Regions from separate parts of the Cohnella candida genome, predicted to be linked through region 1. Evidence: riboswitches for the same ligand, from Rfam matches in the RefSeq annotation. Region 1 holds a riboswitch; each other region holds the start of a gene.
What was found. A riboswitch is a leader RNA that binds a small molecule or an ion and turns the genes downstream of it on or off. The one in region 1 is predicted to bind cyclic di-AMP.
Positions count from the first base shown of each region.

Region 1 (3,270 bases):
CGCTTCATAAGGACTTGAAAGACCGCTACCTGCACGCGGCCAAATCGTCGCTCTCCAAGCTGGCCTCCTGGTACGGGGAATATCCCTATTCGACGCTGTCCGTGGTCGTGCCCCCCGCGGGAGGCGCCGGAGCCGGCGGCATGGAATACCCGACGCTCGTCACCGCCGCAGCCGCCAAGAGCGCCAGTCCGGGTTACGAGCTGGAGCGGACCCTCGTTCACGAAATCGCGCACCAATATTGGTACGGCATGGCTGCCTCCAACGAGTTCGAAGAGGCTTGGCTGGATGAGGGCTTCACCTCCTACTCCGAAGACAAGCTGATGTCCGCCATTTACGGCGTTTCGCCGAACACGGCCGTGGAAGGAAGCTACCTCACCGATCCCGAACCGCTGCACCAGTTCGCCTGGCACTACGGCAAACCGGACGGCTACGCGGATAACGTGTACCTGCGGGCCAAACTCGTGCTGACGGCCATGGAGCGGCAGGTCGGAGAGAAGACGATGAACAAAATCCTGCGCGCCTATTTCCAGAAATACCGGTTCAAACACCCGTCCACGGCGGATTTTCAAAAGGTGGCCGAAAACGTGACGAAGCTCAAATGGAACGATTTCTTCGGCGCTTACGTGTACCGCGGGGAGACGGCCGACTTCTCCATCGAATCGATCGATTCCCACAAAACCGAGCAGGGCGGCTATCGCACCTTGGTGACGCTCAAGCGCAAAGGAGGCAGCCCGCAGCCGGTCACTCTCGCGCTTGGCTACGCGGACGGCCGGACGGAACGCAGACAGTGGGACGGAGCGCAGAACCAGACCCAATTGCAGCTCGATTCGGCATCCCCGCTGCTCTATGCGGCCGTGGACCCGAACCTGTCGGTCGTCCTGGACAACCGGCGCTACAACAACTTCCTGAAGGCGGAAGTCCCCTCCAAGGAACGGGTCAAATGGACGACCGGCGTCGCCCAGGCGCTGGAAAGCTTCTTCAGCACATTCGCATGGTGAGGTGAGCGCCGCATGAGAAGATGGCTCGGCAAGGGATGGGACATGACGGTCCGGCATAAGTATGTAGGGGTTCTCTTATTTCTGTATCGCTTATTGTGGGGATTCTTCCTGTTCCGGCTGGTAGACTCCGTGGTGACGCCCGTGCTCGCGCGGTATCCCGACCTTCACCCGAACGCGAACGCGATTCCGCTGTTCCTGATCGAAGCGGAATTCCGGCTGCTTCGGACCGATTTGCTCGACCCGCTTCTCTGGCTGCTGGCAGGCTTGCTGCTGTTCCGGATGATCGTCTCTCCCTTGATCAACGCCGGCCTCTATTACTCCTTCCGCCATTCGGAAGAAGAGAAGAGCGGCACCCGCATGCTCGCCGGCATCCGGCAAGCGTGGAAACCGGTCGTGCTGCTCTACTGGCTGGAGAACGCCCTCGCGCTGCTTCCCGCCGTCTGGCTGCTGCCGATGGCCAAGGACCGGTTCTTCAGCGCCGGCTCTCCCGGAAGCTGGATCCGGGAGCTGCTACCCTATGCGGCGGGATGGCTCATCTGGGGCTTCGTCGTCCACGTGCTGTTCCAATGCCTTCAATTCGGCGCCGTCAGCCGCGAAGGCTTCGGCAAAGCACTGATGCAAGCCCTGTCCCGGGCGTTGCCGCTTCTGGCCGTCTCGCTGGCGATGGCCGGCATCGGCGCCGCCGCATCCGCAGCCGTGTCGTCCGTCTCTCTCCTCTGGTCGGGTTTTATCGCCGTGGCGCTTCACCAAGCTTTCCACTTCGTGCGCACCCTGCTGTCCCTCTGGACCGCCGCCTCCCAATTCGCGGTCTGGAGGGGAAACGAGTAAGCCTGTTTTTTCCGTCCGTCTCATGCCCGAAGTCCCGGTCGTCATTCGACAATTCCTGCCCGGGAAATCCCCGTCCGTAAGCCGCTCCGGCGCTTGCGGGCGGGGGTTGCGCGTTTTACGGGCAACTAAAAAACCGCCTTGAAAGGAGGTTCAAAGAGTCGATTGGGAGGCAAAGATTAAGGAATTCTAATCCTTGGGGAGCAGGAAGTCCGCCGCAAAAAGCGAATATTTAGGGCTGTGTGAAAAAATTGCCGAATTCCCGTGCACCGGGAAACGGGGGAACCATTACGGGTGAATTGGCCTCGCAACACAGTGGCCATAGGGAACCTTCAACCGAACCCTCCAGCTAACCTCGTAGGCATCGGAAGGGGACACCCAGTCTTGCGTAAAGTTTCCGTTTTGCTGCTTTCTCTTGCTTTTTTGCTTGCCTTCCAAGTCGGAAGCGCGTTTGCTGACTCCAAGCTGGACGACACGATCGGCAAAGTGATCGGCGTCGATTACGACTACGGAGGAACGACCACGGGCGGATTCGACTGCTCCGGATTTACCGGATACGTCTTCAAGAAGCTCGGGATCACGCTTCCGCGCAGCTCGAAGGAACAGTTCCAACGCGGCAAAAAAGTGGCTCGCGCCGATCTTCGCGCGGGCGACCTGGTATTCTTCAACACGAGCGGTCATGGTGTTTCGCACGTAGGAATCTACGTTGGCGACGGCAAATTCGCCCACGCTTCCTTTACCCGCGGGGTAACGATCGACTCTTTGTCGGCGGATTACTACGTGAAACGCTACATCGGAGCACGCCGCGTGATGGATACCGACACTTATCAGGAAGTCGCCACCGATCCGGACGTCGCCGCGGGAGCGGACGACGAATCCGCCGCTGGATGACTTGGCTGAACCGAGGACGAAGGCCCGCTCAAGCGGGTCTTCGTTTTTTATTACCACCGCGCGGAATCAGTCAAACAAGTCTCCGAAAACGTCCAGTACGCTCTTTTTCTTTTTGTAGTGTTTCGGATGTCCCTGCGGGTGGCTCCCGTAATACGGTTGGCGGCTTTGCTGCTGCGGATAAGGCGGCTGCTGTTGCGGCGGATATTGGGACGGATCGTTCCGGCGGTCCGAGTCCGCATAATACCACTCGTTGTAATCCTGACGCACCTCGCGCACGTCCGTCATCAGCTTCTCCAATTCCCCCCGATCCAGCCAAACCCCTTTGCATGTCGGGCAGACGTCGATCAGGATGCCGTTCTTCTCAACCTCTCTCAGGCGCGAATTGTCGCATACCGGGCAATTCATGCTCTTCAACCTCCTTTAAATTCAGGTTTGCCCTCATTCCATACGGCCGAACGGCCATGCGGTTCCGCGCTCCCCCTCCCTAAATTTTCCCTAAAATCTCATAACATTTCCTTATTTCCCTAGGAAATGGATTCCACTTGGAAGATAATAG
Region 1 is NZ_CP033433.1:4,376,831-4,380,100, reverse strand. It holds gene EAV92_RS20245 (M1 family metallopeptidase) at 1-998, shown strand, start outside; gene EAV92_RS20240 (hypothetical protein) at 1,011-1,826, shown strand; cyclic di-AMP (ydaO/yuaA leader) riboswitch at 2,066-2,202, shown strand; gene EAV92_RS20235 (C40 family peptidase) at 2,208-2,714, shown strand; gene EAV92_RS20230 (TFIIB-type zinc ribbon-containing protein) at 2,781-3,119, opposite strand.

Region 2 (3,270 bases), 1.6 Mb from region 1:
AGGAAAGCGGCACGGGGCTCGGACTCTCGATCTGCAAAAAAATCATTCAAGACCACGGCGGATCGCTGGACGCTCGAAGCGTACTGGACCAAGGCTCCTCATTTACGGTCAAATTGCCTCTACTCACCGAGATGCCCGTTCAGGCGGATGCGGATGACAATACGCAAAAAACCGATCAGGGGATTTCCCTGATCGGTCGTTAAGCTTCGCTGCCGGCTAAACCGTCTGTTTGCGAGGAGGAAATTCCGGCAGTGCGTTCACCGAGACGACCGCTTCCGTGCGTTTAACCGGCTTCTTCCAGTAACGTTCGTTCCCCGGCAGGTCGTCGAACCATGCGGCTTCGGGAGGGCAATCGAGCACCATGAACTTGCCGTACTCTCCGTCGCGGGATTGGTGATATTTTAAATACGCTTTGCCGCCCTCGATGGCCAGGATTTCGATTTTTCCCGATGTATGGCTCATCGACAGCCGGACGCGCTTGCCCAATCCGGAAGTGTACGACTTCGCTTTCTCCACGATCTCATACACTTCCGCCAGCGGAAGGACGAACGCCCGATTGCCGGCGACAGGGCGATTCACGAAAAAATAGTACGGCGTAACGCCCGCCCACGACAACCGGTCAAGCAGTTCCCCCAACACGCGCGGATCGTCGTTAATTCCTCTCAGCACGGGAGTTTGGTTCACGACGATGGCACCGGCCCGATGAAGCGCGTCGAAACCCCGAACCGCCTCCTTCGTGATTTCTCTCGGATGGTTAATATGCGCCATGACGTAAATCCGCTTCTCCGGCGTGGAATGAACACGGATCGTCTCGAGCAGCTCCTCGTCCTCGTAAATCCGCATCGGATTGAAAACCGGCAGCTTGGACCCGAGCCGGATGATCTTCACGTGCTCGATCTCCCTCAGCCTCTCGAAGATCGCCTTCAGCTTCGGCGTCCCCAGAATCAAGCTGTCTCCGCCCGTCAGCAGGACATTGCTGATCTCCGGGTGTTCCGCGATATACTTCAGCCCCGGCTCCACGTCCGTCACAGCCTCGTTCACATCGTTGCGAAACAGCCTTTTTCGGAAGCAGTACCGGCAATAAGCCCCGCATACTTCCGACACGATCAGCAACGCCGTGGAACGGTATTTATGCTGGCAGCCCGGTACGACGTAATTCGTATCCTCGTCCGAAGCATCCCATCTGCCGTATTCGCTCAGTTCGTCCGCATTTGGAATCACCAATTTGCGAATCGGGTCCGACGGATCCTCCCAATCGATCAAATCCAAATAATAATCGTTCACCCGGAAAACGAATTTGTCCGTTATTCGCTTCAGCAGCTCTCTTTCATGCTCCGGGATTTGCCGGATTCTGGCCAGATCGGTGATATACTTGGGCTTCGCCATACGACTCCCTCCTTCAAAATAGGGTGGATTGCCTTTATTTGAAGGGTCCTCGGCAAATGAAAAAGACCCGCTGTACGGGTCGAAAGACAGACGCGGTGAAGCCGCGCCTGAAGATGCCTGACCCATCCAAAGCTGACGAGGTTAGCTGACGGACTCGGGATAGATGGTTCCCTACGGTCCTGAACGCGGACCGATTCGCCCCAAAAAATTGGTTCCCCCGCTTCCCGGCTCTTGCCGGAAACTAAGCTGTTCAATATGGAGTTGAGAAAGTTGACAACCGAATTATTTCCACTATAACAAAGACTTTCCAATCTGACAACTCATTTTTATATTGAAGTTGTTTGTAAAAATTTTCTTCCTCGCCCGTTGGATCCCATCAAGGTTCGACCAGTTTCCGAATGGCGCCGGTGATCGCTTCGGCATTCCAGTCCACGATAAGATCCGCGTTTTCTTTGACCAGCAGCGAGGTTTTCGCCGAGCCGTAGCGTTCGACCGCAATCAACGGTTTGCGAAGCTCCTCTTTACAGGCGATCAGCTCTTTGTTGATCCATCGACTGTAAGACGGATAAACGCCGCACAGCAAAATCACGGCATCGCAAAATTTCATTTTGCTTTTGATCAACTCGTACAGTTTCCGTTCTTCCATCGCAGCATGAACCGGATGATGAGGAGAGATGGAATACGACTGATACCGGAACGCCTCCTCGGCGTCCATAAAAGATTTGAGTTCCCGAACGGAATGATTATGATTCCAGGTATGGCTTAAATACAGTTTATAGGTGCGTTCCCGTTCCCGATCGTTTGACACGGCCTCGCTACACCTCGCGGATATGGCTTGTAAAACAAAGAAGAGCCCTCGTGAACAGGCTCAACTACCCTCATGATATCAAAACCGAACCACACTGACAACCTATTAACCGTTTAAAAGTTGTTTGTAAAACAATGCAATAAAAAACCGCCCCACGGGCGGTTCGTGCTTTAGAGGAACGAGGTCAAGCTTCCTTGCGCGGTTGGTTGATGAACTGCTCGGTTTTTTGATACGTTTTTTCGTCCCCGACGACGACCAGCACGTCGCTTTCCCGGATCACGACATGGGGTCCGGGCGAGATCGATACGCCCGTTCCCCGTCGCAAGGCGATAATGGTCGCCCCCGTGTTTTGCCAGAATTGCAAATCGGCGATCGTCTTGCCCACGGTGTGGGAGGACTCACGGACCTCGATTTCGACGGGATGATAAGGCTTCAGATTCTGAAGGCGATCCGAGGCTTCAATGATCTCGGACAGCAGGGAATCGAATTTCCGGTCAATCTCTCTCTTTTGCCGAAGAAGCAGCTGCAGATCCTGCTTCAGGGAATACACGGATTTCAGGTAATGGTTTTTCGTAACGTACTCGCTTGCTTTCTGTTCCGAAAGAACGACGTTTTCCTTCCCTTGGGAGACGGAAACGATATTCTCGTCCTTGAGCAGGCCGATCGCTTTGCGAATCGTCTCTGGAGAAACGTGATACTGCCCCGCGAGCAGGGATCTTCCCGAAATTTTGCTGCCGACCGGAAATTCTCCGCTGACGATCCGGTGAGCGAGATCGAGCGCGATCGATTTATAACCGGCCGTTTCCGTGGTGTCTGCCATTTGGCTGTCTCTTCCCCTTATTCTCGACGAGTGACGACATTCCCATAATAGCCCAAGCATACGGCTTTTCAACGTTTATGTAAACGGGTCTTGCCTATGTTTTCGGCCCCTTCGTATTCGACGACAAACAAGGGCGCGGATCCGAGTGACCCGTGCCCTTGTTTGTTTGGAACCCCGCTACTTGATTTCGAGAAGCTTGTATTGAATGGTGCCCATCGGAGCATTGACTTCAATGACGTCGCCGACTTTCCTGCCC
Region 2 is NZ_CP033433.1:2,768,748-2,772,017, forward strand. It holds gene EAV92_RS12890 (ATP-binding protein) at 1-203, shown strand, start outside; gene EAV92_RS12895 (KamA family radical SAM protein) at 217-1,386, opposite strand; cyclic di-AMP (ydaO/yuaA leader) riboswitch at 1,502-1,644, opposite strand; gene EAV92_RS12900 (TIR domain-containing protein) at 1,763-2,194, opposite strand; gene EAV92_RS12905 (GntR family transcriptional regulator) at 2,379-3,014, opposite strand; gene greA (transcription elongation factor GreA) at 3,192-3,270, opposite strand, start outside.
Region 2: it holds a riboswitch for cyclic di-AMP, as region 1 does, so the genes downstream of both, EAV92_RS12895 (KamA family radical SAM protein) here and EAV92_RS20235 (C40 family peptidase) in region 1, are expected to answer to the same signal.

Region 3 (3,270 bases), 1.2 Mb from region 1:
TGAAGGTCGGATATTGGGCATACGCAAATCGTTCCAAATTCCGTCACCGAGTTGTCACCGCATTTAAGGTTACTCTATTTTCGCTTATAATGGAACTGCTTATTTTTTATAAAACCTTATAACCATATTGCATATAGGAAAGGTTGGTCGATCCGCATGCTGGAGGATATGCGATTGTTTGCCACCGTCGTAGAGCATACTAGCCTCAACAAAGCCGCCGAGAGGCTCAACGTCTCTCAGCCCGCCCTGTCCCGGCGCATCTCGCGGCTGGAGGCCGAGCTGGGTGTGGAGCTGTTCCGCCGGATCGGCAAAAGGCTTGAGCTCACGGCCGCCGGCCAGCTCACCTACGAGTTCGCGCTGGAGCTCCGCAGGTTTCACGGTTCGTACCTTCAGAAGCTGAATGCCTTCAAAACGGACGAAGCCCAAATCGTCACGATCGGCGCCAGTCTCACCACCCTGCAAACGACGCTGCCCGACCTCATCACGGCGATGACGGAGAAGCATCCGAGTCTGGAAATCAAGGCGGTCACGGGCAAGTCCCATGAGATCGCCACGCTGGTTAAGGAACGCAAGGTCGATTTCGGACTGGTCGCTTCCGCGGTCGCCGACGATCCCGCCATTACCAGTTTACCCTTATTTGACGATCATCTCATGCTCGTGCTGCCGCGAACCCATTTTATATTGGAAAAAACGCAGCTCGAGATGGCGGACCTGAACGGACTGCCGATGATCCTCTTCGCCCCGGGGACCTGGTATCGGACGCTGACGGACGAGCTGCTCCGCCGCCACGGCGTGAAGCCGGACGTCCGGATGGAAATCGATTCGTTCGAGGCGATCGTCCGCCTTCTATCCGCTTCGCGGGCTGGCACGCTGCTTCCGAAATCCTATCTGCGCAGGCAGCTGCTGGAGGATAACGATCTGTATGTCGTGCGGGTCCGCAACCTCGAGCAGACCAAGCGGACGACCTCCCTCGTACACGGGGATCCGGCCTGGCTGACGCCTTCCATCCGTTTTCTCATCGAGGAAACGTCTGCTTTTTTTGCGCGCGGCGCCCATCTGCCGAAAGAGCTGTCGTGACGGGGGTTTCCGGCGCTTTGGGAACAACTACCGCTAGGACGGGCAGGGGGGATATGGTATTCTCTTTGCCAAGGAAGCAAGGTCATTACCCTGCTTGCCGATTAACAAAACAAGGCCAAAACTCGAATGGAGAGTTTGCTTCGCAAACTCCCGATCATGAGTGCGGGGGACATGAAACACCGCGCGGCAACGCCGCGCTTGGGGTGAGTCGCGCATGACCGCGCGTAGGGTTGTACTCCCAGCCCGAACCCGACAGCTAACCTCGCCGGCCGCACAAGGAGGATTTACCGTTGTTGAATGGTCATTGGAAAAAGGCGGGCATCCGTACCGCCGCATTGTTTCTTGGAGGCGCGTTGCTTCTCCCCGGGCTGACGGCCCACGCGGCCACCGCTTCTTACACGGCGCACGACGGGGACACGTTCTGGCTGCTGTCCAAGAAATTCGACATCTCCGTGCAGAGGCTGATGAGCGCGAATCCGAACGTGGATCCGCTCAACATCTACGACGGACTGAAGATGAACATTCCTACGGGAACCGTGAAAGCGGCATCTTCGAAAGCGGCTTCCGCCAAACCGTCCGCGAATGACGGGAAAACGGTCACGACGATGGCCGGGCAATCGCTGGAGTTCTCCAAGGTGCTCGATATCAAAGCGACGGCTTATTCCGACGCTCCTGAAGAGAACGGCTGGGGTCCGGTCGACTATTTCGGCAACCCGCTGAAGCTCGGCACGATCGCCGTCGACCCGAAAGTCATTCCTTTCGGCACGAAGGTGTACATCACCGGCTACGATTTCAACGGCCTGCCCAAAGGCGGCTTGATCGCGACCGCGACCGATTCCGGCAGCGCGATCAAAGGGAAACGGATCGACATCTTCATTCCGGGCTCCCGCTCGTTCGTTTCGGGCTTCGGTTTCCAGAGCGTGAAAGTGTACATTTTGAAGTAAGGAAACCGAGCCGAATACGAGAACGAAAACGCGAAAAGCTCCCCATCAGGGGAGCTTTTCGACGTTTCAGGGAAGCGGAATCGTTCCGCGTTTCTCGGGTACTCCAATCAGTTCCGGCAGCGTGACCGGTTCGTAATCGTGCTTCCGCAGCCAATCGATGATCCTCGGAAGCGCTTCTACCGTGCCCGAGAGGTTCTGGCCCTCCCCGCCTCCAGCGTGCATCAGGATTACGGAACCCGGGCGCACCGCCGTCGTCACGTTCCGGAACACTTCGCCCGACTTGAGCTGGCGCCAATCGGAAGAATCCACGTCCCAGTTGACGACGGTATAGCCGGCGGTTTTTGCCCATTCCAACTGCTTCGGCAGGATTTCCCCGTACGGCGGACGGAACAGCCGCGGCCGGAAGCCGAGCAGCCACTGCAGGCGATCCTCGGTCCTGCGGATCTGTTCTTGGGCTTTAAGCAGAGGAGTCTTGGAAAAGTCGGGATGAGAATACGAATGGTTGCCGACGGCGTGCCCTTCCCGGTGGATCCGCCGCACGAGGTTCGGATGTTTGCCCGCTCTTGTCCCCACCACGAAGAAAGTCGCGTGAACGCCCTTCCTTTTCAAAACGTCCAGCACGTACGGCGTATAACGGGGATCCGGAACGTCGTCAAACGTGAGCGCGACTTTCCTAACTTCGCGGGGAGCGGACAGCACGAACACGCCTTTGTAGCGCTTTTGCATTTCCGCCCAAGGCATTTTTTTCGGCTTCCCGCTTCCCTGCTCGGCGAAAGCTTCGGAACGGGCCATCGCCGCAACAAGCACGCACGCGCAGAGAAGCGCCGCCACCCTCCGTATGCAACGGTACCTATCCAATCGCGGCCCTCCTCTCCGACGCCTTTTCCGGTTCTTTCCTTAGGGTCGGCGGAAACGAAAAGAATCATTCACCGCTGGGGAGATTGTTAGACGAGGTAACGCAAATAGACATAAGCGCTGGCAAGCACGACGGAAAGCAACATGAGCGGGAAGCCGATTTTCATGTATTCGAGGAACCGGATCGGATGGCCTTCCTTGGCCGACAGACCTGCCGCGATAAGATTCGCGCTGGCCCCGACGAGCGTTCCGTTACCGCCTAAGCATGCCCCGAGCGCAAGGCTCCACCAGAGCGGCTCCAGGTTGGAGACCCCCATGTTCCCCATCTCCTGAATCATCGGAATCATCGTGGCCACGAACGGAATGTTGTCCAGGAAAGCCGATGCGATCGCGC
Region 3 is NZ_CP033433.1:334,626-337,895, reverse strand. It holds gene EAV92_RS01640 (LysR family transcriptional regulator) at 157-1,077, shown strand; cyclic di-AMP (ydaO/yuaA leader) riboswitch at 1,182-1,363, shown strand; gene EAV92_RS01635 (3D domain-containing protein) at 1,371-2,021, shown strand; gene EAV92_RS01630 (polysaccharide deacetylase family protein) at 2,088-2,879, opposite strand; gene EAV92_RS01625 (ArsB/NhaD family transporter) at 2,966-3,270, opposite strand, start outside.
Region 3: it holds a riboswitch for cyclic di-AMP, as region 1 does, so the genes downstream of both, EAV92_RS01635 (3D domain-containing protein) here and EAV92_RS20235 (C40 family peptidase) in region 1, are expected to answer to the same signal.